2 regions of the Modestobacter lapidis genome follow, and region 2 is predicted to be linked to the other one. Evidence: riboswitches for the same ligand, from Rfam matches in the RefSeq annotation. Region 2 holds a riboswitch; the other holds the start of a gene.
The links. Region 2 has a riboswitch for thiamine pyrophosphate ahead of thiE (thiamine phosphate synthase). Riboswitches for the same ligand answer to the same signal wherever they lie in the genome.
Positions count from the first base shown of each region.

Region 1: linked by a shared signal. The riboswitch ahead of ACYVG5_RS10090 (purine-cytosine permease family protein) and the one ahead of thiE (thiamine phosphate synthase) in region 2 are both predicted to bind thiamine pyrophosphate.

Region 1 is NZ_BAAGVS010000007.1:16,337-23,895, forward strand. It holds gene thiE (thiamine phosphate synthase) at 1-426, opposite strand, end outside; gene ACYVG5_RS10090 (purine-cytosine permease family protein) at 423-1,757, opposite strand; TPP riboswitch at 1,747-1,858, opposite strand; gene ACYVG5_RS10095 (acetoacetate--CoA ligase) at 1,948-3,951, shown strand; gene ACYVG5_RS10100 (amidase) at 3,948-5,213, shown strand; gene ACYVG5_RS10105 (MFS transporter) at 5,314-6,420, opposite strand; gene ACYVG5_RS10110 (VOC family protein) at 6,547-6,927, opposite strand; gene ACYVG5_RS10115 (ATP-binding protein) at 6,967-7,559, opposite strand, start outside.
Region 2 is NZ_BAAGVS010000004.1:2,066-9,624, forward strand. It holds gene ACYVG5_RS06990 (IS1380 family transposase) at 1-260, opposite strand, end outside; gene thiD (bifunctional hydroxymethylpyrimidine kinase/phosphomethylpyrimidine kinase) at 489-1,307, opposite strand; gene ACYVG5_RS07000 (thiamine phosphate synthase) at 1,304-1,891, opposite strand; gene ACYVG5_RS07005 (thiazole synthase) at 1,888-2,643, opposite strand; gene thiS (sulfur carrier protein ThiS) at 2,735-2,935, opposite strand; gene thiO (glycine oxidase ThiO) at 2,926-4,062, opposite strand; gene thiE (thiamine phosphate synthase) at 4,059-4,718, opposite strand; TPP riboswitch at 4,708-4,820, opposite strand; partial or broken gene ACYVG5_RS07025 (cobaltochelatase subunit CobN) at 4,898-5,106, shown strand; gene ACYVG5_RS07030 (cobaltochelatase subunit CobN) at 5,189-6,598, shown strand; gene ACYVG5_RS07035 (response regulator transcription factor) at 6,702-7,559, opposite strand, start outside.

The sequences.
Region 1 (7,559 bases), on a different contig from region 2:
GTCGGGCAGGCCGGTCTTCGTCGTGGTCGGCCAGGCCGGGCCGACCCCCAGGTAGTCCGCGCCCTGGGCGACCAGCGCCGCGGCGCGCTCCGGGTCACGGGCGGTGCCGCCCAGCAGGTGGCCGGGGCCGGCGACCCGGCGGGCGGCGTCCAGCGGCAGGTCCTCGGCGCCCAGGTGGGTGCCGTCGGCGCCCACCGCGAGCGCCACGTCGACGCGGTCGTTGACCAGGCAGGTGGCGCCGGCCGGCGCGCAGATCTCCACCACCCGGCGGGCGAAGTCGTGCAGCACCCGGTCGGTGCAGTCCTTGGCCCGGACCTGCACCACCGGCGCGCCCGCGGACACCGCCGCGGCGACGGCGTCCAGCGCCGCCCGGCCGCCGCGGGCGTCGGTCAGCACGTGCAGCGGGCCCAGCGCCCGGGCGCTCACCGGGCGGCCCGGGAACGGAGCGTGCCGGGCAGGGTCACGACGAGGGTGAGCAGGCCGGCGACGGCGAGGCTGACCAGCGACGCCGACCACCCGTTGGCCGGGTCGATGCCCAGGTCGGCCTGGCGCGCGGCCCACCACGCGGTCCAGCCGGCGCCCGGCCCGGCGAAGGAGGTGGGCAGCGTGAGCTGGTAGGCCACGAAGCCGGCTGCCCACGGCAGCAGCAGCAGCGGCCGGGCCGGCGCGGTGTCCGAGACGTTCCACGCGCCCCTCGGCAGCACGAAGTAGACCAGCACGAACACCGCGACCAGCGGCACGAACACCGCGCCGATGAGGAAGAGGAACGGCTCGTAGGCCGCGACGTCCAGCACCAGGGCCACTCCGGTGGCGACCGTGCCGACCCCCAGCGCGAGCACCCGGCGGTCCAGCCGGGCGACGAGGTTCTGCGCCGACACCGCCGTGGAGTAGACGTTGGCGAAGGCCTCGTCCACCTCCACCACCAGCAGCACCAGGACGGCGAGCAGCCCCAGCGGCACGGCCAGCAGGGCGTCGATGACGTCCAGCCCCGCGCGGCCGTAGGCGACCAGCGCAACCGCGCCGAGGGTGAACATCGCGACGGTGGCCAGGCCGTACCCGACCGTGGCCCCGGCGAAGGCGACCCGGCCGCTGCGCACGTGCCGGGTGTAGTCGGCCACCAGCGGGAACCAGGAGACCGGCAGGGCGATGACGACGTCGGCCGCCGTCCAGAACGACGTCGCGACCCCGTCGGTGACCGGCGGCAGCGGCTCGGCGAGCACCTGGACGAAGAGGTAGGCGACCGCGGCGAGCGCCAGCCACACGGCGTAGCGGGCCAGCAGCCGGACGACGCCCAGCGGCCGCAGCGCCATCAGCGTGGCCAGCACGCCGGCGCCGAGAACGAACGGCCAGCGCGGCGCGTCCAGCGCCCGGGAGGCCGCCTCGGCGATGATCACGATCTCGAACGTCGCCCAGCCGGTGCACTGCACCAGGTTCAACACGGTGGGCAGCGCCGAGCCGTGCCGGCCGAGCAGCCCGCGCAGCAGCACCATCCCCGGAACCCCCTCCCGGGCGCCGGCGGCCGCGCCCAGGCCCAGCAGCAGCGAGCCGATCACCGCGCCGACGGTGATCGCCGCGACCGTGACGCCCAGCGACCGGTCGGGCAGGACGACGAAGGTCGCCGCGACCGGGAGCAGCAGGCTGATCCCGAGGTTGCCCCACAGGCCCAGGGAATCGCGCAGGCCCAGGGTGCGCGCCGGCGCCTGGTCCAGGGTGATCGGCGCGTCGGCGCCGGTGGGTGCGGCTGTGCTGCTGCTCATGATCGCTCCCTACGCCGGCATTACCCGGACAGGTTCCAGCGGTCGGCGGCGCTGTCAGCCGCCCTCTCAGCCCGGTGACCCGAGCTCCCGCACACGTGCGTCGCCGACTCTAGGTCCTGGCCGGTCGACCGTGCACGGCGGCCCGCCGCCGACGCTCCCGCCCGCGCGCCGGCCGTGGCAGGGTGCCCCCGTGACCCCCGACACCTCTTCCGGGCCCGAGGTGCTGTGGCGGCCGACGCCGGAGTCGATCACCGCCAGCCGGCTCGGCCGGTTCGCCGCCTGGGTCGGCGGGCGCCGGGGCCTGGACCTCGGCAGCCCGCCCGACTACAACGCGGTCTGGCGCTGGTCGGTCGAGCACCTGGACCAGTTCTGGGCCGACCTCGCGACCTGGACCGACGTGCTCCCCGACGTCCCCGACGACCGGGTGCTGACCCGCCGCGGGATGCCCGGCGCCGCATGGTTCCCCGGCAGCACGCTGAACTACGCCGAGCAGGCGCTGCGGCACGCGACCGACGCCCGTCCCGCGCTGATCGCGGTGGCCGAGCGTTGCGCATCGAACAGCGGCGAGCCGGTGGAGATCGGCTGGGCCACGCTGCGCGGGCAGGTCGGCGCCTTCGCCGGCACGCTGCGCCGGCTGGGCGTGCAGCGCGGCGACCGGGTGGCCGGCTACCTGCCCAACGTGCCCGAGGCGGTGGTCGCCTTCCTCGGCGCCGCCTCGATCGGCGCCGTCTGGTCGTCGGTCGCGCCCGATTTCGGCACCCGCAGCGTGCTGGACCGCTTCGCCCAGATCGAGCCGGTGGTGCTGGTCGCCGTCGACGGCTACCGGTGGGGCGGCAGGCCGCACGACCGGCGGGACGTCGTCGCGGAGCTGCGGGCCGCGCTGCCCAGCGTGCGGACGACGATCGCCGTCCCGAGGCTGTTCCCGGAGGAGATCCCCGACGGCGCGCTGCCGTGGGCCCAGGCGGTCGCCGACAGCTGCGACCCGGAGTTCGAGCCGCTGCCCTTCGACCATCCGCTGTGGATCGTCTACTCCTCGGGCACCACCGGGCTGCCCAAGGGCATCGTGCACGGGCACGGCGGGATCGTGCTCGAGCAGCGCAAGCAGGCCGACCTGCATCTCGACGTCGGGCCCGGCGACCGCTTCTACTGGTACGCCTCCACCGCCTGGATCATGTGGAACATCGCCACCTCGGCGCTGCTGACCGGCGCCACCGTGGTCGTGTACGACGGCGCCCCGGCGTACCCGGCCGTGGACGCGCAGTTCGCCCTCGCCGCCCGTGTCGGCGTCACCTACCTGGGCACCAGCGCCGGCTACCTGTCCGCCTGCGAGAAGGCCGGGGTCCGGCCCGGCGACACCCACGACCTGTCGGTGCTGCGGGGCATCGGCTCCACCGGGTCGCCGCTGCCGGCCTCGACCTACCGCTGGGTGTACGACGCGGTCGCCCCGGACGTCCTGCTCGGCTCGCTGTCCGGGGGGACCGACGTCGCCACCGGGTTCATCGGCAGCTCGCCGCTGCTGCCGGTCACCGCCGGCGAGCTGCAGCGGCCGATGCTCGGCGTGGCCGCCGCCGCCTGGGACACCCACGGCCGGCCGGTGGTCGGTGAGCTCGGCGAGCTGGTGGTCACCGAGCCGATGCCGTCGATGCCGCTGCACTTCTGGAACGACCCCGACGGCGCCCGGTACCGCGAGGCCTACTTCGAGACCTGGCCCGGGGTGTGGCGGCACGGCGACTGGCTGGAGGTCACCGGGCGCGGCACCTGCCTGATCACCGGCCGGTCGGACGCCACGCTCAACCGCGGCGGCGTCCGGCTGGGCACGGCGGACATCTACGCCGCGGTCGAGGCGATCCCGGCCGTCGTCGACTGCGTGGTGCTCGGTGTCGAGCAGCCCGAGGGCGGCTACTGGATGCCGTTGTTCGTGCAGCTGGCGCCGGGGTACGAGCTCACCGACGCGCTGGTCGCCGAGATCCGTGCGGCGATCCGGGCGAACGCCAGCCCGCGGCACGTTCCCGACGAGGTCGTCGCCGTACCCGGCGTGCCGCACACCCGCACCGGCAAGCGGCTGGAGGTGCCGCTCAAGCGGCTGTTCCAGGGCGTGCCGGCGGAGAAGGCGCTGAACCCCGGTGCGGTGGACGACGCCGCGGTGGTCGCCCACTACGTCCGGCTGGCCCGGGAACGGACGCCGGGCCCGTGAAGGGCCGGTCCGGCGCGGACGGCGACGCCGACGTCGCCGTTCGCCGCCGCCAGGTGGCCGCCGCGATCAACGCCGTCGTGACCCCGATCGAGCCGCCGCTGCCGCACGCCGCGGACGGGCCGCTGGCCGGCGTGCGGGTGGGCGTCAAGGACAACATCGACACCGCCGGGGTGCGCACCACCTGCGGGTCGGCGTTCTTCTCCCAGCGGGTGCCCGATGCCGATGCGGTGGTGGTCACCCGGCTGGTCGAGGCCGGCGCCCAGGTGGTGGCCAAGCTGAACCTTTCCGAGTTCGGGGTGGGCATGACCTCGCAGAACTCGGCGTCCGGGCCCTGCCGGAACCCCTGGGACCTCGGCCGCATCCCCGGCGGGTCCAGCGGTGGTGCGGGGGCGGCGGTCGCCGCCGGGCTGGTCGACCTGGCGCTGGGCACCGACACCGGCGGGTCGGTGCGGCTGCCGGCGGCCGCCTGCGGGGTCACCGGGCTGCGGCCGGGGCTGGGCACCGTGCCCGACGCGGGCACCTTCCCGATGTGCGAGCTGGTCGACACGGTGGGGCCGCTGGCCCGCACGGTGGAGCTGGTCGCCCGGGCGTTCGCCGTCCTGGCCGGCCGGGCGGTGCGCGAGCCCTCGCCGGCTCCGCCCCGCCGGATCGGGCTGCCCCTGCCCGCGGCCGACGAGGTGGACGACGGCGTCGCGGCGGTGGTCGAGCGGGCCGCCCGGGTGTTCGCCGACGCCGGGTCGGAGCTGGTGCCGGTGGAGGTTCCGGGGCTCGGTGCGGCGCAGAGCGTGCTCTACACGATCATCTACGCGGGGCTGCCCGACGTGCACCGGGAGCGGCTGCAGCACCCGGAGCTCTTCCACCCCGACACGCTCACCCGGGTGCTGCTGGGCAGCGGGCTGACCGACGGCCACCGCGACGAGGCGATGGCCGCGCGGGCCGAGTACCAGCAGGCCATGGAGGAGGTCTTCGACTCCGTCGACGTGCTGCTGACCCCCACCCTGCCGGTCGACGTCCCCCGGATCGACGCCGACGGGGACGTGCTGGCCCTCACCCGGCGGCTCGCTTCGTCCACCGCCCCCTGGTCGCTGCACGCCGGCCCGACCCTGGCCCTGCCCGTCGGCCGGCATCCCGTCTCGGGCATGCCGGTGGGCGCGCAGCTCACCGCGGCGGTCGGCGGGGAGAACCTGCTGCTGGACGCCGGCGCCTTCTTCCAGGCCCGCACCTGCTGGCACCAGGCCCGGCCGCCCTGCTCGGTGGACTGAGCCCCCGCCCTCCCCGACGATCATGGAGCTGGGGGGTGGACGCGCCGTCCCGCGTCGGCGTGTCGCTCCCGAGGCGCCATGATCGTCGAGAGGCGGGGCCTCAGCGGGGGAGCAGGCGGGGGAGGGCAGCGGCCAGCAGCAGCGACAGGACGGCGACCGCCGCCAGCCCGCCGAGCGCGTAGCCGGCGAACACCGCCAGCGCGGCCAGCTCGACGCCGACCCCGGACACCGAGGTCACCGTCGCCCGGGCCGGCCCCTCGATCGCCGCCTGCAACCGGCTCTCGGCGACCACCAGCACCAGCCGGTAGAGCGCGTACCCGACGGCGACGGCGACCAGCCCGGCCGCCGCGGCCAGCGCTGCGGCGACGACGAGCGCGGCCCCCGAGCAGCCCAGCGCGACGGTCAGCGTGCGTGGCCGCCACGCCGTCGCCCGGCCACCGAGGGCCGCCCCGGCGGCGCCGGCGAGCGGGATCCCGAGCACGGCCAGCGGGGTGACCGCCACGGGGACGCCCCAGTCGCGGGCCAGCAGCGGGAAGTACTCCTCCACCGCGTCCAGCCCGCCGAGCAGCACGACCAGCAGCACCGCCGCCCGCACTGCCGGGCGGTGCACCGCCTCGGTGACCCCGCTGCGCAGCACCGCCCACCAGCCCGGCTCGTCGTCCGGGCCGGTCGCCGGTGGGCGGGGCGCCTCGGGCAGCCGGGCGGCCAGGCCGGCGGCGACCAGGCAGCCGGCCACGCTCGCCCAGCCCACCAGGGGGAAGCCGCCCAGGGCGTACAGGCCCGCGGCCAGCAGCGCGGTGGGCAGCTGGGACAGCAGCTCCATGGCGCTGACCCAGCCGTAGACCCGGCCGAACTGGTCGGCGGCCCCCGCGGCGGCCAGGCCGTCGTGCAGCAGGGCCTCCAGCGCGCCGGACACCAGCGCGGCACCCAGCGCCCAGACGACGAAGCCGGCCGCGAAGCCGGGCGTCCCGGGCCACGCCGTCCACAGCACGTAGGCCAGCGCCTGCAGCACTCCGGCGGCGACCAGGGCGGCGCGCCGGGAGAAGCGGTCGGCCAGCGCGCCCGAGGGCACCTCGGCCAGCACCGCGGTGACCGACCAGAGCGCGAGCAGCGCGGAGACGTCGGCGTCGCTCAGCCCGGTGCCGGCGAACAGCAGGGCGTACAGCGGGTAGAGCGGCACGACGTCGGCGACCAGCGTCCACACCACCGTGCGGCGGGCCAGCGTCCGGGCGGCGGGCGGCAGTGCGTGGGTCCGGTGGGTGCATCAATCAGGAGGCATGCCGGGACGGTAGTCCGCCGACCGCGCCGGCGCAGCCGACATTCCCCGCGGTGCTCAGAACGTGTGGTGCACGGCCTCGACGTTGTTCCCGTCCGGGTCGCGGAGGAAGACGGCGTAGTAGCCGGGGTGGTACTCCGGCCAGACGCGGGGGGCGTGCAGCACCTCGGCGCCGGCGGCGAGGGCAGCGGTGTGGACGGCGTCGACCGCCTCCCGGGACGGCGCGGTGAGGGCCAGGTGGACGGGCCGGGACCCGGGCGCCTCCCGCGGCGCCAGCCACAGGTCGGGGAAGCCCTCGGGCCCGCAGAGGCCGACGACGTCGCCGGCCGGGGTCTCGTGGCGCACGGCCTCGCGCAGGCCGACCGCGGCGAAGACCTGGCAGTAGAAGGTGGTGGCGGCCCCGACATCGGCGGCCTGCAGGCCCAGGTGATCCAGCACGATCGCGAACCTAGCGTGGGGCGCCGGTGTCCGGGAGGTCTATCCGCCCCCGGAGCGAGGAGCGCGGATGACCACGGTGGTGCCCTGGGGGCTGGGTGTGGCGGTGATGTCGGCGAACGCGCTCATCAGCGTCGAGCCGCGGCCGCGGTCCATGCTGGGCACCCGCTCGCGCCACTGCCCGTAGTCGCGCACGGTGATGGTGACCGAGCCGGGATCGATCTCGGCGCTCACGTCGAAGAACGGCTCGGTCGGGTCCTGCGCGTGCTCGATGGCGTTGGTCGCCGCCTCGCAGGCCGCGAGCAGCAGGTCGTAGGCCTGGTCCTCGTCGAGACCGGCGGAGTCGAGCAGCCGGCGCAGCGCCCGGCGCAGCGCCGCGATGGTCTGCGGCGCGGAGGTGAAGCGCCACCGTTCGCGCAGCGCGGTCTCCTCGGCCGCCGCGGGCGGCGGCACCGCGACGGGGCCGGCGGCCTCCGCCGGGCGGCTCGTCGGCACCAGCGACCGCACGTCCGGCGAGGGCACCACCGGCACGGTCGCCGACGCGGCCCGGCCGGCGGAGGGGGCGGTGCCGGGCGCACCTCCGGTGGCCCGGTTCCGCGCGGCGCGCTCGACGGCGACCCGCACCCGGGCGACCA
Region 2 (7,559 bases):
TCGGTGAACAACCGGCCCATGCCGCCGTGGCGCAGCAGGTCCATGTCGGTGACGCTGTCCGCGCCGGCGACCATCCCGGCCACCAGCGACGGAATTTTCACCGTGCTGTTCGCTCCTGCCGATCCCGGCACCGTCAGGTGCTCGGCGACCAGATCGTGCAGCCCGGCCCGCTCGGCCAACGCCAGCACCGGCGCCAGACCCGCCGCGGACACGAGATTGGGATCATCGAAAACCGCCGAGACGCTGTGCGAGACTCGCATTTACCGGATGCCCCTGCCGATCAGTGATGTGGAACCTTCGCAAGTCCCATCATCGCTGGTCACAGGGGCATTCGTCTGTCACCGCCCACCGGCGATCCCCACCCCGACGGCGGATCGAGGCTCAGCAGATCGCCGATTCAAGCTGCGCGCGCTGGCATTCCACGCTGTTGGACTCAGCTCAGGCAGGTGCTCGGCTCGGCTGCGCCTTGTGAAGCACTTCGCTGCTGGTCAGACGGATCTGTCAGTCATCGAGGCGAAGTGGTCGAGTGGTCCGTGTCCGTGGCCGAGTCGCCAGGCGGCGCCGGCGGTGATCGCGCCGGCAACGAACCTCTTGGCGGTCGTGAGCGCGTCACGGACGGTGCTGCCTGTTGCCAGTGCCGCTGCTGCGGCGGAGGCGAAGGTGCAGCCGGTGCCGTGGTTGTTGCGGGTGTCGATTCTCGGGCCGCGGAGCTCGTGCACGGTGCTGCCGTCCCAGACGAGGTCGATCGCCTCCCCAGCGGCGTCGTTCACCGCGTGGCCGCCCTTGACCACGACGGTGGAGGGGCCCAGGGCGCCGAGGGCGCGAGCGGCCTCCCGTTGCTCGGCGAGGGTGCGGATCGAGGCGTCGAGCAGGACCTCGGCCTCCCGCAGGTTGGGGGTGAGCACGGCCGCGTGGGGCAGCAGTGCCTCGACGTAGAGCCGCTCGGCCTGCGGTTCGAGCAGCCGGTCCCCGCTGGAGGCGACCATGACCGGGTCAACGACGAGTCGGGGGAGCCGGCCGGCTGCGGCCAGGTCGACGACGGCGCGCACGACGTCGGCCGTGCCGAGCATGCCCGTCTTCACCGCCGCCACCCGGAAGTCGTCGAGCACGGCCTCGACCTGGGCGACGACGAACTCAGCGGGCACCGGATGGATGCCGCGCACGCCTTCGGTGTTCTGCGCGGTGAGTGCGGTGATCGCCGAGGTGCCGAAGACGCCGAGCGCGGCGAAGGTCTTGAGATCGGCCTGGATGCCGGCCCCGCCGCCGGAATCCGAGCCGGCAATGGTGAGGGCCACGGGTGGAGTCATGCCGCCGTCTCCGCCAGGGCGCCGAGGTAGGCGAAAACCGTCGTCGGGTCGCGCATGATCGTTCCCATCACGGCAACACCTCCGGCGCCGGCGCCGAGGCACGCACCGACGTCGGCCGGGCCGACGCCGCCGAGCGCGTAGACCGGTGGCGCATCGGCGACCAGCGAGGCGAGCCCGGTCGGCCCCAGGGCAGGTCCGTATCCGGGCTTGGAGGCGGTGGGGAAGACGGGGGAGACCGTCACGTAGTCACAGCCCTCGGCCCGCGCCGCCGCCACCTCCTCCCGCGAGTGACAGGACCGCCCGACCAGTGCCGGGCGCGGCTCCGGGAACGGGTCGTCCGCCGCCAGATGAACGGCGGCGGCGCCGGCGCTGCCCGCCGCGCCGGCCCATACGAGCACGCCGCCCACGGGGGCGAGGACGGCGTCGAGCTCGGCGGCCAGAGCCGCGCGGTCCCGCAGCCGAAGGTCCTTCTCCCGGAGCACGACCGCCCGGGCGCCGGCCTCCACGGCGGCGGCCACCGTCGCGGGAAGGGGGCCGGCGCACTGGGTCCGGTCGGTGAGCACCAGCAGCCGGGGCAGGGTCACAGTTCGGGCAACCCGTGCATGGGGGTGGAGGCCTCGGCGTGCCAGCGGCGGGGGATGCGGCCGGCACCGCGGGCGAGCCTGCCGCCCTCTACGGCCTGACGCATGGCCAGCGCCATCCGTTCGGGATCCCGCGCCCGGGTCACCGCCGAGGCGAGCAGGACCGCGTCACAGCCCAGTTCCATGGCCAGCGCCGCGTCTGAGGCGGTGCCGATCCCGGCGTCCAGCACGACGGGCACCTCCACTGCCTCCCGCAGCAGGGCGATGTTGTGCGGATTGCGGATGCCCAGTCCGCTGCCGATGGGCGAGCCCAGCGGCATCACGGCCGCGCAGCCGGCGTCCGCGAGGCGCCGGCCCAGGACCGGGTCGTCGGTGGTGTAGGCGAGCACGGTGAAGTCCTCGGCGACCAGCTGCTCGGCAGCATCGAGCAGTTCCACCACGTCGGGGAGCAGGGTGCGCTCGTCCCCGATCACCTCCAGCTTGACCCAGCTGGTGCCGAACGCCTCGCGGGCCAGCCGCGAGGTGAGCACGGCCTCACGGGCGGTGCGGCAACCGGCGGTGTTGGGCAGTAACCGCACGCCGTTGCGGTCGAGCACCTCCAGCATGGAGCCGCTGGCGGAGGCCTCGACCCGGCGCAGCGCGACGGTGACCAGCTGGGTGCCCGAGGCACGGACGGCCCGCTCGAGCACCTCCAGGCTGGGAACGCCACCGGTGCCCAGCAGCAGCCGGGAGGTGAACGTCTCCCCACCGAGCACGAACGGGTCGGCGGCCTCCTCCTGGCGAGGGCGGGTGCGAGCGCGGGCATCGCCGCGCCCGCGCCGGTGGGGGTGCCGTTGATGGCCATGGTCATCCTCCTGCCGTGGGGGCGAGCACCTCGACGCTGTCACCGGCCGTCAGTGGGGTCTGCGCCCAGCCGGTACGCGGTACGACGTCGCCGTTGAGTGCCACCGCGACGCGGTCGTGCCCGGTGCTGTGGGCGGCGACCAGCTCGGCCACGGTGGCGTCGTCGGCCACTTCGGCCGCCGCGCCGTTGACGGTCACCTGCATGGCATCTCCTGCTCGAATCGGTCGGACGTGAAGGGCGCGGCGAGCTCGGGCAGTCGACCCGTGGCCAGGAGCTCGGCGAGGACCTCGCTGGTCACGGGGGTGAGCAGGACGCCGTTGCGGTGGTGGCCGGTGGCCAGCACCAGACCGGGCAGTCGCGAGGGGCCCAACAGCGGGGCGTTGTCCGCCGTGCCCGGGCGCCACCGGGCCAGGGCCTCGACCAGTTCCAGCTCGGTTACGCCGGGGACGACGTCGATTGCATCGTGCAGCAGGTCGTGCACGCCTCCGGCCGTGACCGTGGCGTCGAAGCCGCGGTCCTCGGTGGTGGCGCCGACGATCAAGCGGTTCCCGGCGTAGGGCACGAGGTAGACCCGCCGGCCGCGGACCAGGGCGCGCACCGTGCCATCGAGCAGCCCGGCCGCGCCGGCGAGCCGGAGGATCTGGCCCTTCACCGGCCGGACCGGCAGCGGCGGGACACCGGGCAGGGCCGCACTGTGTGCGCCGAGCGCGAGGACGACGGTGCCGGCGGGGACCGTGCCGCCGCCGGCCAGCTGCAATCCGGTCGCCCGGCCGCCGTCGACCAGGACGGCGTCGACCCGGCCGCTCACCAGCTGCACGCCTGCGGACGCCGCGGCGGCCAAAAGCGCCGTGTGCACCGCCCGTCCGTCCACCGAGTGGTCGCCGGTCACCAGCAGCCCGCCGCGCACCCGGGGGGTCAGCGACGGTTCGTGGCGGCGCGCGGCCCGTGGTGTCAGCCGCTCGGCGTTGAGCCCGAGTTCCTGCTGGAAGGCGTGCAGCGCGTCGAGCTCGCGCATGTCGTCGTCGTCGAAGCCCACTACGAGCGTGCCTGCGGTTCGTAGCCCCACCGGCAGGCCGCTGGCCTGCTCCAGTTCGGCGGCGAACGTCGGCCAGCGCGCGAGCGACGCCAGCCCCAGACGCAGCAGGGCGTCCTCGCCGTATCCGGCTTCGGTCACCGGTGCGAGCATGCCTGCGGCGGCCGCCGAGGCGCCGTTCCCGGGTGCGTCGTCGACCACGGTCACCGACAGGCCCCGCTGGGCGGCCCGCCAGGCCAGCGATAGCCCGATCAGCCCACCGCCGGCGACCACCACATCGGGAGTCGGGCCGGTCACCGGTTGCCTCCGGATGCGCCGGCCAGGGCCCGGAGGAGCTTCCGCGTGGCAGCTCCGGGGTCGGCCGCCGCGGCGATCGCCCCGACCACCGCCACCCCCGCGGCGCCGGCGGCGAGCAGCTCCGGCACCCGTTCGGCGGTGACCCCGCCGATGGCGACGACCGGCACGTCCACCGCCTCGGCCACCGCCCGGAGCCCGGCCGGGCCGAGTGCGGCCGGCAGGCCGGTCTTGGTGGTCGTCGGCCAGGCCGGTCCGACACCGAGGTAGTCCGCGCCCTCGGCCACGAGCTGCCGCGCACGCTCCGGCTCGCGTGCCGTGCCGCCGATGAGGTGGTCCGGCCCGGCGACCCGGCGGGCCGCCGCGACGGGCAGGTCGGTGGCGCCCAGGTGCGTGCCGGCGGCACCGACCGCAAGGGCGACGTCGACCCGGTCGTTCACCAGGCAGGTCACGCGTGCGGGCAGGCAGATCGCGACCACCGCCGCGGCGAAGTCGTAGAGCTCGCGGTCGGTGCACTCCTTCGCCCGCACCTGGACCACCGGCGCGCCGGCGGCCACGGCGGCGGCGACTGCCTCGAGCGCGCGCTGCCCGCCGCGGGCGTCGGTGAGCACGTGCAGTCCACCCAGTCGTCGGGCGGGGACGGTGCCGAACGTCGTCATGATCGCTCCCTACGCCGGCATTACCCGGTCAGGTTCCAGCGGTCGGCGGCACGTCAGCAGCCCTCTCAGCCCGGTGAGTCCCGAGCTCCCGCACATGGCCTCGGCCATGTGCCGCCACCATAACCACTCGCCGGGGGAATCAGGTTGCGATCCCCGAGTTCGACGGCCGTCTGATCAGCGTGCCGTTCTCCTTCAAGGAGACCGACGACGACGGGCTGACGCACTACGTCGCTGATCCCGAACGGGCCGCCCGCGTGGCCGGCACCGCGGTGGCGCACGCCCGGCTGCGGCACACGCCGCCCCCGAGCGGCGAATCGTCGTGATGCTGTCGGCCTATCCCACCAAGCACGCCCGCATCGGCAACGCCGTCGGTCTCGACACCCCCGCATCGGTCGTCCGGCTGCTCGCCGCGATGGCCGGCCAGGGCTACGACATCGGTCCTTTCGACGGCCCCGACGCCCTGCCCGGGTGTGGCCGACCTCGACGGCGACGCGCTGGTGCACGCCCTCATCGCCGCCGGCGGGCAGGACGCCGACTGGCTCACCCAGGAGCAGCTATCCGGCAACCCGGTGCGCATCCCGGCTGCCGCGTACCGCGCCTTTTTCGACACACTGCCCGCCGACCTGCGGGAGGCGATGGAGGAGCACTGGGGCCCCGCACCCGGCTCGCTGTTCGTGGACGGTGACGACATCGTCTTCGCCGCACTCCGGGCAGGCAACGTGGTGGTCATGGTGCAGCCGCCGCGCGGCTTCGGGGAGAACCCGATCGCGATCTACCACGACCCGGATCTGCCGCCGTCGCACCACTACCTGGCCGCGTACCGGTGGCTGCGGTCAGAGTTCGGGGCGCACGCCCTGGTGCACGTGGGCAAGCACGGCAACCTCGAGTGGCTGCCCGGGAAGAACGTGGGCATGTCCGCCTCCTGCGGGCCGGACGCCGCGCTGGGCGACCTGCCGTTGATCTACCCCTTCCTGGTCAACGACCCCGGCGAGGGGTCGCAGGCCAAACGCCGGGCGCACGCCACGCTGATTGACCACATGGTGCCGCCGATGGCCCGCGCCGAGACCTACGGCGACATCGCCCGGCTGGAGCAGCTGCTCGACGAGCACGCCAACGTCGCAGCCATGGATCCGGCCAAGCTGCCCGCCGTCCGAGCGCAGATCTGGACGCTGCTGCAGGCCGCGAAGCTCGATCACGACCTCGGCCTGAACGAGCGGCCCGAGGACGATCACTTCGACGAGATGATCCTGCACGTCGACGGCTGGCTCTGCGAGATCAAGGACTCGCAGATCCGCGACGGTCTGCACGTGCTCGGGTCCCCGCCGGCCGGGCAGAACCGCGTCGACCTGGTGCTCGCGATGCTCTGTGCCCGCCAGATCTGGGGCGGCGCGGTCGCGCTGCCCGGCCTGCGCGAGGCACTGGGACTGACCGAGGACGGCGCCGCCGGCCTGCACGCCACGGACGCCGTCGAGGCGCAGGCGGAGGCTCTCGTCGGGGCCATGGAGGCGCGCGGCTGGACGGCCGAGGCGGTCTATGAGGTCGTGCGCGAGGTGCTCGACCGGGACGACGACCAGGTTGCCGCCGTCCTCCGCTTCGCCGCCGACGAGGTGGTGCCGCGGCTGGCGCGCACCACCGACGAGCTCGACGCGACCCTGCATGCCCTCGAGGGCGGCTACGTGCCCGCCGGGCCGTCGGGCTCGCCGCTGCGCGGACTGATCAACGTGCTGCCGACGAGCGGTACTGGGACGCCGCCGTTGAGATGGTCACCACCCTGGCCGGCCGGCCTGTTACGGGCATCCGCCCGTAGCACCGGACGGCGTCGTCGAGCTGCCGGCAGCCGCTCGCTGAGATGGCCCCCAGGGGCGGGACGGATGGGTTGAGGGCAGGGCCGCTGCAAGGTCGTCGGACGGGACAGGGCGCGGACAGCCGTCGGCCCGGCGCCGATGAATCCATAGCCCGGCCCCCTCCCCGGACCGTGCTTGGTCACGCGGCGCTGATGGACGCACGCCGTCGGGAAATCGTGCGTTTGGTCGTGGCGAGCTGTTGGGCGATGTCGCGGATGGACTTGCCGCGTTCGGTGAGGCGCCGGACGACTTCGTCCTGCTCAGCGGGGGTCAGGTGCTCGAGGCGGACGCCGTCGCCGGCGAGGGCACGCTCGATGGCGATCTCGTCGAGGTCGTCGTCCGTCTCTGCGCGATCATCGTGGTGTCGAGGGTCTGGGTCGGTGTCGACGTCGTCCCAGGCCAGAGGTGGCAGCCAGCCGTATTCCGCGGCGAGGGCCCGGGCGGCGTCAGCCGCGGCGCGCTGGTCGTTGGTGGACTGCGGTGGGCTCAAGTTCCACAGCTGCTCGTAGAGGTCGCGGACGTCCTGCGCGGTCTGCGCGGTGACGGAGTCGCTGAGCATGCTGCGTCGGAGGCCGGCGGAGCTTCGGCCGAGCCGGGCGGCCAGCTCGTCGTGGGGCCATCCGACGGCGATCAGGGCCTGCAGGCGGCGACGAGTGCCCGTGGCGCCGACGTGACTGCGCGGCGCCCGGTTGGCCTGGTCGATCCGAATGCGCAAAACCTGGTGGGCGGTCTCTGGCCGGACCCGCCGGATGCTTGGGTTGCCGTCCCGTCCGGGGTCGGCCAGGTCGCGGACGTGGCTGGTGGAAATGCCGGCGAGCATGGCGATCTGCTCGACGCCGATGCCGGCGGCGCGTAGGGCTCGGATGTGCTCGTGCACCGGGGCCGAGTCCACGAACGGTCGCCATCGGCCGAAGGCCTGCGCGCGGTGCACGGCACGGCCGGCCGCGGTGTTGGCGGCAGTGCAGTCGGTGCATCGGCAGCGGTCCTTCACATAGGC